Regions from separate parts of the Cellulosimicrobium protaetiae genome, predicted to be linked through region 3. Evidence: riboswitches for the same ligand, from Rfam matches in the RefSeq annotation. Region 3 holds a riboswitch; each other region holds the start of a gene.
What was found. A riboswitch is a leader RNA that binds a small molecule or an ion and turns the genes downstream of it on or off. The one in region 3 is predicted to bind S-adenosylmethionine.
Positions count from the first base shown of each region.

Region 1: another riboswitch for S-adenosylmethionine. It lies ahead of FIC82_RS18700 (NADPH-dependent FMN reductase); the one in region 3 lies ahead of FIC82_RS02830 (methylenetetrahydrofolate reductase).
Region 2: another riboswitch for S-adenosylmethionine. It lies ahead of FIC82_RS18745 (ABC transporter substrate-binding protein); the one in region 3 lies ahead of FIC82_RS02830 (methylenetetrahydrofolate reductase).

Region 1 covers NZ_CP052757.1:4,341,803-4,345,002, forward strand. The annotation lists gene gdhA (NADP-specific glutamate dehydrogenase) at 1-1,256, opposite strand, end outside; SAM riboswitch class IV at 1,452-1,581, shown strand; gene FIC82_RS18700 (NADPH-dependent FMN reductase) at 1,602-2,207, shown strand; gene FIC82_RS18705 (flavin reductase family protein) at 2,204-2,770, shown strand; gene FIC82_RS18710 (hypothetical protein) at 2,869-3,200, opposite strand, start outside.
Region 2 covers NZ_CP052757.1:4,351,346-4,354,545, forward strand. The annotation lists gene FIC82_RS18740 (ABC transporter permease) at 1-35, opposite strand, end outside; gene FIC82_RS18745 (ABC transporter substrate-binding protein) at 108-1,736, opposite strand; SAM riboswitch class IV at 1,841-1,954, opposite strand; gene FIC82_RS18750 (LLM class flavin-dependent oxidoreductase) at 2,113-3,200, opposite strand, start outside.
Region 3 covers NZ_CP052757.1:647,707-650,906, forward strand. The annotation lists gene metE (5-methyltetrahydropteroyltriglutamate--homocysteine S-methyltransferase) at 1-693, opposite strand, end outside; gene FIC82_RS02830 (methylenetetrahydrofolate reductase) at 726-1,790, opposite strand; SAM riboswitch class I at 1,885-1,987, opposite strand; gene FIC82_RS02835 (sodium/solute symporter) at 2,151-3,200, opposite strand, start outside.

The DNA.
Region 1 (3,200 bases), 940 kb from region 3:
GCCCCGTACTCGTCCGCGGTCTCGACGCAGCGGTCGTGGATGCCCGCCATGATCTGCGCGAGCCGCTCCTCGGTGTACTCGAACGACCAGGAGTCGCGCGACGCGTTCTGCTGCATCTCGAGCGCCGACGTCGCGACGCCTCCGGCGTTCGCGGCCTTGCCGGGGGCGAACAGGACGCCCGCGTCCTGGAGCAGCGCGACCGCGGCCGGCGTGGTCGGCATGTTGGCGCCCTCGGCGACGGCCACGACGCCGTTCGCGACGAGCTGCTTGGCGGCGCCCTCGTCGAGCTCGTTCTGCGTCGCGCAGGGCAGCGCGACGTCGCACGGCACGTCCCAGATGGAGCCGTCGGTGACGACACGCGCCCCCGGGCGGCGTGCCGCGTAGTCCGCGACGCGTCCACGCTCGACCTCCTTGACCTGGCGCAGCAGGTCGAGGTCCACGCCCGCCTCGTCGACGACGTAGCCGGACGAGTCGGAGAACGCGACGACGGTCGCGCCGAGCTCCTGGGCCTTGGCGGTCGCGTAGGTCGCGACGTTCCCCGAGCCGGAGACCACGACGCGGCGGCCGTCGAGCTCCTGGCCGCGCGTGGCGAGCATGCTCTGCGCGAAGAGGACCGTGCCGTAGCCCGTCGCCTCGGTGCGCACGAGCGAGCCGCCCCACGAGATCCCCTTGCCCGTGAGGACGCCGGACTCGTAGCGGTTCGTGATGCGCTTGTACTGGCCGAACAGGTAGCCGATCTCGCGTCCGCCCACGCCGATGTCACCGGCCGGGACGTCGGTGTTCTCGCCGATGTGCCGGTACAGCTCGGTCATGAACGACTGGCAGAAGCGCATGACCTCGCCTTCGGAGCGCCCGCGCGGGTCGAAGTCCGACCCGCCCTTGCCCCCACCGATCGGCATGCCGGTGAGCGAGTTCTTGAAGATCTGCTCGAAGCCGAGGAACTTCACGATCCCCAGGTAGACCGACGGGTGGAACCGCAGACCGCCCTTGTACGGGCCGAGCGCCGAGTTGAACTCGACGCGGAAGCCGCGGTTGATCTGCACGCGGCCCGTGTCGTCCACCCACGGGACCCGGAAGATGATCTGGCGCTCGGGCTCGCACACGCGCTCGAGGACGGCGGCCTCGACGTAGCGCGGGTGCTTGCGCAGCACCGGGCCGAGCGAGTCGAAGACCTCGCGCACGGCCTGGTGGAACTCGGCCTCGCCGGGGTTGCGACGCAGGACCTCGTCGTAGACGGACTGCAGTCGGCTGTCCATGGGCACTCCTCGTCTGGACGCGGACGGAACTCCCGACGGTACGCCTGTGCCAGAAGTTCCCGTACCGCCGTCTCACTCCCGGGCCTGCCCACCGCCGGGCGCCGCAGGAACGGGCACCGACACATCCGTCCACCCAGTGAGAAACCCGACCGATCTGGTGCGCTTTTCCTGGCGGCGTTGCTATACCCGTCCCCAGGTCACGAGCACCAGCGCCAAGCCCCGGCTCGCTGGTCGGCAACCCCCAGTCACGGCGGGGTGCTCCGGGAGATGACCAGGTCTTCCGCACCCGTGCCCGCACGGGCCGAGCGGCAGGCAAGCGTGATCGACGACTACTGCGAGGTAACCATGACCCACCGCTCCCCCTCCCCGACGGTGCTCGCCGTCTCCGGCAACCCCCGGCCCGGCTCGCGGACGCTCGGCGCCGCCGAGACCGTGGCGCGACGCGTCGCGACCCTGCTCGGCGTGACCGACGTCACGACCATCGATCTGGCGACGCTCGCCGGCGAGGTCCTCGGCACCGAGCACCCCGCGGCCGACGCCGCGCGCGACCGGCTCGCCGCGGCGACCGTCGCCGTCGTCGCGACGCCGGTCTACAAGGCGTCGTACACCGGCCTCCTCAAGGCGTTCCTCGACCTCTACGGCCCGGACGGGCTCGCGGGCGTCGTCGTGGTGCCGCTCGTCGTCTCGGGCAACCCGGCCCACGCGCTCGTCGGCGAGGTGCACCTGCGGCCCGTGCTCGTCGAGCTCGGGGCCGTCGTCCCGACCCGCTCGCTCACCGTCACCGAGCCGCAGCTCGCGGACCTCGGGCCGGTCGTCGACACCTGGGTCGCGCGCGAGGGCGAGTCCCTGCGCCGTGCCGCGACGCCGCTCCTCGCGGACGGCGACGACCCGCTCCCCCAGGCCGGCCAGGACCGAGCTGTCGCCGACGCGCTCGCGGGGGTGGCCCGATGACCGCCGAGCTCACCCACCTGGAGGCCCTCCTGGCCGAGCAGGACGAGCCGCAGCTCTCCCCCGACGAGTACAAGTCCGTGTTCCGCGGCCACCCCGCCGGGGTCGCCGTGGTCGCGCTCGAGCACGACGGCCGGCTCGTCGGGTTCACCGCGACGTCGGTCATCTCCGTCTCCGCCGCGCCGCCGCTCCTCGCGTTCTCGCTCGCGTCGACGTCGTCGTCGTGGCCCGCCGTCTCGGCCGCGCGCACGCTCACGGTGAGCTTCCTCGCCGACCACCAGGACGACGTCTCGGCGCGGTTCGCGACGAGCGGCATCGACCGGTTCGCCGACGGCGGCTGGTCCCGCCTCGACACGGGCGAGCCCGTCGTGGACGGCGCGCTCTCCTGGGTCCGGGGCCGCGTCGTGCAACGCACGCCCGTCGGCGACTCCTACCTCGTGTCGCTGCGCGCCCTCGCATCGAGCATCGGTGACGACGAACCGCGGCACGGGTCGGCCGGCGCACCGTCGCCCCTCGTCTACCACGACCGCACGTACCACCGGATCGGCGACCACTCGGCGCTCTGACCGGCGGCGAACCGGCACCACGGGCGAGGGGCCCGACGGCGGACGCACCGCCGTCGGGCCCCTCGCCCGTCCCGTGCCGCCCCTCACGGGTGGACCGGTCACCAGCTCCAGCCGCGCGCGCTGAGCTCGAGCTCCTCGCGGAACCGCTCGTCGTCACCCGTGCGGAACCCGGCCCGCAGCGGGGCGTCCTCGACCGAGAGCCCGGTGAGCCGGCACGCTTCCCGCAGCAGCGCGTCGTACGCGCCCTGCACCGCCAGGTAGTGGTGCGCGCGGGCGAAGACGTCCGGGTCCGCCTCCAGGCGTCGCATCTCCGCCGCGAGCTCGCTCAGCCGCACCTGGAGCGCGAGCGTCGCGAGCGGGTCGGGAGGCGCCGGGCGGCGGCGCAGCAGACGCGGCCGGCTGTTCGTCCGGTGGCTCGGGGGCCGGCCGG
Region 2 (3,200 bases), 930 kb from region 3:
CCCTGCCCGGCGCGACGCAGGACGTATCGGCCCATGGTCGGCCTCCTTCCGTGGGGGGACGGTCCGCCTGCCCGACGCCGCGGCGTCGGGCAGGCGGACCCGGCGGGTCAGCCCTGGGTGACCCAGGCGTCGTAGAAGTCGAGGCGTGAGGACGCCTCGAACGTCAGGCCGTGGACCGTGTCGGCGGCCGCGATGATCGTCGACAGCTCGTAGACCGGGATCGCGTGGCCCTTCTGGACCAGGAGGCGCGACGCCTCCGTGACGAGCTCCTGCCGCTCGGCCGGGTCGGTCGCCGCGGCCGACGCGTCGAGCAGGTCGTCGACCTCCTCCGCGTCGCGCTGGTTGATGTTGCGCGCGTTCGCCGAGAAGATCGTCCGCAGCACGTCCGGGTCGGAGCGCGTGAGGTTGTAGTAGTCGAAGTCGAAGTCGCCGCTCTCCGTGATGGCCTGCGACTCCGCGACGGTCACGTGCTGGAGCTGGAGGTCGACGCCGATCTGCGCGAGCTGCTGCTGGACCAGCTCGAGCGGCTCGGGCACCTGCCAGAAGGTCACCGTCGTCGAGAGCTTCTGGCCGTCCTTCTCACGGACGCCGTCGGCGCCCTCGACCCAGCCCGCGTCATCGAGGATCTTCTTGGCGCCCTCGGGGTCGTAGGCGAGCTCGTCCGCGACGCTCTCGTAGAGCGGCGTCGAGTGGGACAGGACGCCGGTGGCCGGCTCGTCCTGCTCGCTCAGCACCGTGTCCGCGATCTGCTCGCGGTCGATCCCCTTGAGGATCGCCGTCCGCACGGCCTCGTCGCCCGCGAGCGGGCTCGACTCGTTGGGGAACAGGTTGAACACGACGCCCGGGTTGGCCCGGTACTCGAGCCAGAACCCGTTGCCGTCGAACTGCGGGAGGTCGACGGTCGAGATCGCGGCGGTCGCGTCGATCTGCCCGGACTGCAGGCTGCCGCTGCGCACGCTCGCCTCGGGGATGACCTTGAACGTCACGGTGTCGAGGTAGGCCTCGCCCTGGTGGTCGTTCGCCTCCGAGCCCCACGCGTAGCCCGCGACCTTCTCGAGCACGATCTCCTGGTCCTGCGTGTAGGACTTCACCGAGAACGGGCCGGAGCCGACGAACTTCCCGGCGCACCGGTCCTCGACGCTCAGGTCGGCCGACGACGGCGCGAGCAGGCCGAGCGAAAACGTCGACGTCGCCTGGAGGAACTGGGCACTCGGCGCCGCGAAGTCGACCGTGAGGGTCTGCGGGTCGGTGACCGTGGTGCCCTCGTAGCCGACGAGGTACTGCGACCCGAGCGACGCCGTCGCGCCGAGGGCGACGATCGCGTCGAAGTTGGTCTTGACCGACTCGGCGTCGATCGGCGTGCCGTCGGCGTACGTCGCGTCGTCTCGCAGGTGGAACGTGTAGCTCGACGCGTCGTCGTTCACCTCCCAGCTCTCCGCGAGCCACGGCAGGATCTCGCCCGACTCCGGGTCCTGCGCCGTGAGCGACGCGACGGTCTGGCGGGCCGCGGCGATGGCGTCGTTGTTGCCGACCTGCTGCGGGTCGATGCAGTGCGAGTCGACCGTGATCGCGAAGGTCAGGTCGCCGCCCGCCACGGGCTCGCCCGTCGGGCTCGGCGACCCGCCGCCGTCGGACGCGCCGGAGCCTCCGCCCGCGCACGCGCTGAGCAGGAGGCCCGTCGCGGCGGCCGCCGCGGCGACGGTCAGGGACCGGCGTCGGTGAGGTGTGGGGATCATGTCGTGCTGCTCTCCTCGTGTGCCGGCTGAGGACCGGCGATCGTCCGGCGCCGGTGGTCGTCCGCGCCGGGCCGAGGGCCGACGCGGCGGGGGATCCCACCGGGGTGCCGTGCTTACCGCGCGGCGGGAGCCACGCGGTCAGGTCGTTCCCGGAGCACCCCGTCACGTCGAAGGGTTGCTGGTCAGCGAGCCGGGCCTGGGTGCTGACGCTCGTCACCTGGGGGCAGGAAAGACAATCCCGACGGGTTGAGTCAAGTTTCGAGACGGCCGTCCCGCCAGGCGGACGGATGTTTCGTCTCCCCGCCGTGGGCATGAGAAGGGCCCGGTCTCGCCGCGCGAACCGGGCCCCTTTCATGCCCACGACCGGTGGGGCGGGTCAGGTGGCGGTGAAGCCCGCCGCGCGACGGGCGTCTGCCGGGCTCCACAGGTCGGTCTTCACCTCGGCCTTCACGACCGGGACCACCTCCTCCGCGAACCGGCGCAGCACGTCCTCCTGCTGCGTCGCGGGGATGAGGTGGTTGACGGACACCGACTGGAGGTCGTGCCCGTAGGAGGCGTGGTAGTCGAGGATCTTCTCCGCTACGCGCTCCGGCGAGCCCACCAGCGCCGGGCCGCGCTCGACGGCGTCCTCGACCGTCCGGAAGCTCGGCGCCTTCCCCACGGCATCCGGCCCGTAGCCGCGACGTGCCGCCGCCGCGACCTGGCCCTCGTAGATCGGGCGGTACTGCTCGACCGCCTCCTCCGTCGTGTCGGCGAGGAACAGCCCGCCCGAGCCCGACCCCACGAACCCGTACGCCGGGTCGTGCCCGTGCGCCGCGTACCGCTCGCGGTAGCGGTCGATGAGCACCTGGTAGTTCTCGCGCGGCTGCAGCGCGTTGGCGCTGACGATCGGGTCCCCGTACCGCGCCGCGAGCTCCACCGCGAACTGCGACGTCGCCGACCCGTGCCAGATGCGGAACGGCCCGGCGAACGGACGCGGCAGCGTCGTCGCGCGCTCCAGCGCGTGCCGGTGCCGCCCGCTCCAGCTCACGTCCTCCTCCGACAGCAGCAGGCGCAGGAGCTCGTAGTTCTCCTGCAGGTACTCGTACTGCTTGTCGATGTCGAGCCCCAGCAGCGGGTACTGCAGCACCTCGTTGCCCTTGCCGATGACGATCTCCAGCCGCCCGCGGCTCAGCTGGTCCACCGTCGCGAGGTCCTCGGCGACGCGGATCGGGTCGAGCAGCGACAGCACCGTCACGCCGGTGCTCAGGAGGATCCGCGACGTCCGCGCCGCGACCGCCCCGAGGATCACCGTCGGTGCCGACGACAGCACCTCCCCCGCGTGCCGCTCCCCCACCGCGAACGAGTCGAACCCGAGCTCCTCCGCCAGCACCGCCGTCTCCACGACCCGGTTCAACCGGTCGGACGGCGCGACCGCCTCCCCGGTCACCGGATGGGGCGGGTTGAACACGATGTCGAGTAACT
Region 3 (3,200 bases):
GTCGAGCTGCACCCACGGGGCGCCGGCGGCGGCGAGCGCGCGCAGCAGGTCGGCGTAGGCGGCGACGACGTCGTCGAGCCGGTCGAGCGGCGAGTAGCCCGCGGGGGCGTCGTCAGCCGCCTTGGAGAGCGCGAGGAACGTCACCGGCCCGACGACGACGGGCCGCGTCACGACGCCGGCCTCCTTCGCCTCGACGAACTCGCGCACGACGCGGTCGTCGACGAACCGGATCGGGGTGTCCGGGCCGATCTCGGGGACCAGGTAGTGGTAGTTCGTGTCGAACCACTTGGTCATCTCGAGCGGGGCGTCGTCACCCTGACCCCGTGCCACGGTGAAGTAGCCGGCGAGGTCGAGGCGTCCCGCCTCGTCCGGCCCGGTGCCGAGGAGCGACGCGAACCGCGACGGGACCGCCCCGAGGGAGGCGGCGACGTCGAGCACCTGGTCGTAGAAGGAGAACGAGCCGGGGACCGAGGCGTCGTCGGCGCCGAGACCGAGGTCGACGAGCCGGCGGACGGTCGCGAGGCGCAGCTCGCGGGCCGTCGCCTCGAGCTCGTCGACGCTCGTGCGCCCGGCCCAGAACGCCTCGACGGCCTTCTTGAGCTCGCGGCGGCGCCCGATGCGCGGGTAGCCGAGCACGGTGCCGGCGGGGAAACCGACCGGATTCTGGGTAGGGGAGGGTACGGAAGTGGCCATGATCGAAACCTCTTGCTGGTCCGGAGGACCGGTCAGACGGGCGTGCCGTGCGTGGCGGCGCTCGTCGTGGGCAGGGAGGTGCCGGTGACCCACGGCCCGCTGGCCAGGTCCGGGACGAGCGGGGCGGCGGCAGCGCTGGCGCTGCCCCCGGTCCCGCCCGACCCGCCGCCGAGGTGGACACCCTCGAGCAGGTCAAGAGCGGCGCGGTGCTTGTTGAACGTGTACACGTGCAGACCGGGCGTGCCCGCGTCGAGGACGCGCTGCGCGAGGTCCACGGTGTACGCGATCCCGTAGGCGTGCTGCGCCTCCGGGTCGGGCAGGGCGTCGAGCGCGTCCAGCAGGTGCTGGGGCGCGCGCACGCCCGTGAGCTCCTCGACGCGACGGAGCCGCGCGGGCTCCGTCGTGGGCAGCAGCCCGGCGAGGATGGGGATCGTCACGCCGGCCGCACGGGCCTCGGCGACGAAGTCGGTGTACGACGACGCGTCGTAGAAGAGCTGCGTGATCGCGAAGCTCGCGCCGGCCTGCTGCTTCTGCCACAGGCGGCGCACCTCCTGGCTCCGCGTGGTGCCGGCGGCGGGGTTGCCGTCGCAGAACGTCGCGACGGCGATCGTCAGCGGGCGGGCGGCGCCCCGCAGGGCGGCGGCAGGGTCGGCCGCGCAGCGCGACGCCTCGACCTCGCGCAGCAGCGCGACGAGCTCGGTCGACGACCGCACGCCGTCGGGCGCGGGCTGCCAGTCCGGCTGGTCGCGCGGCGGGTCGCCCCGCAGCGCGAGGAAGCTCCGCACGCCCTCGTCGAGGAAGTCGTTGATGACCTCCTCGACGTCCTCGCGCGACGCCCCGACGCACGTGAGGTGCGCGATCGGCAGCACAGGCGTGCCCTGGAGCAGGCGGCCGACGACCTGGCGCGCGGTCGCGCGGTCGGTGCCCGCGGCGCCGTACGTCACGGACACGAAGTCGGGGTGCGTCGCGACGAGCCGGCGTGCCGTCTCCCAGAACTTGGGCGCCGCGTCCGGGCGGCGCGGGGGCATGAGCTCGAACGAGACCGTCGGCCGTGCCGCCCCGCCGTGGGCCTGCCCGACGGCGTCCGCGACGCTCACGACGTCGCTCCGACCGGGGTGGGTGCGTGCGCGACCGCCGTCGGGCACGGGCTGCCCGGACGGTGCGCGAAGGATGCCTCTGAGACCATTAGTCGCTCCATCGACCCTGGCGTTAGCACCTTTGTCCTCGGGAGGCTTCCGTCGGCGGGTTGCTGCGGTGTCGTCGAGCCAGGACTCTCGACCGCTCTGGATGGTTGACCCGATCCTACGACCCATCCGGCATGCGGTCGAGGGTGACCGCCAGGTGAGATGTCCCGGCTCCACGACGAGATCGGCGCGCGCTGGATCTGACCAGTTCAGGGCTCCTGCGCTACAGATTTCAGGCCTTCTACGCTACAGATTTCAGGTCCCACACCGTCGTCAACGGCGCCGGAGCTCCGGCACGTGCAGGCGCCGCAGGAACCGGTCGGTGCGCAGCGGTGGTCCGTGGCGGTCGCGCAGGGACACGACGACGACGGTCGCCGTCGCGAGCGGGATGGTCCAGGCGGCGGGCTGGGCGAGCAGGGCGCGCACGACGCCGGGGACGCCGTCGACCGCCTCCCCGGCCGGGCCGGTCCCGTAGCCCGCGGCGACGAGCGCGGACGAGGCGAGCAGCGCCGTCGCGCACAGGACGGACCCGACGACCATCCCCGCGACCGCGCCGCGCGCGGTGAGGCGGCGCCACCACACGCCGAGCAGGATCACCGGCGAGAGGGCGGACGCGGCGAAGACGAACACCGTCCCGACGCTCGTCACGAGGCCCTGCGGGATGGTGACGAGCGCGAACGCCAGCGGGATGAGCGTGCACGCGACCGCCGACCAGCGGAAGGACCGCACGGTCCCGCCGAACAGGTCCTGGCTCACGACGCCCGCGAGCGCCACGACGAGCCCCGACGACGTGCCGAGGAACGCGGCGAAAGCACCCGCCACGACGAGCGCGGCGAGGAGCTCGCCACCGATCCCGGGCACGAGGCGGGTCGGCAGCGTGAGGACGACGGTGTCGGCGACGCCGGGCTCCGCGAGGTCGGGTGCGACGACCCGGGCGACGAGCCCGAGCGTGCTGGACACCATGTAGAACACGCTGATCATCACGAGCACGACGACGGTCGTGCGGCGGGCGGAGCCGCCGTCGGGCGAGGTGTAGAAGCGCACGAGGACGTGCGGCAGGCCGGTGGTCCCGAGCAGCAGCGCGAGCAGGAGCGACACGGTCGCGTACGCGTCGAGGCCGCCGGGACCGGCGTCGTGCGGGAAGACCGCCGCGGGGTCGAAGGTCACGGTGGCGCCACCCGGCTCGAACGCGCCGCCCAGCGCCATGAGCACGAACACGAGGGGCAGCGCGAGCGCGGTGAGCTTGACCCAGAACTGGAACGCCTGGACGAACGTGATGGAGCGCATGCCGCCGGCCGCGACGACCGCGCTCACGACGACCGC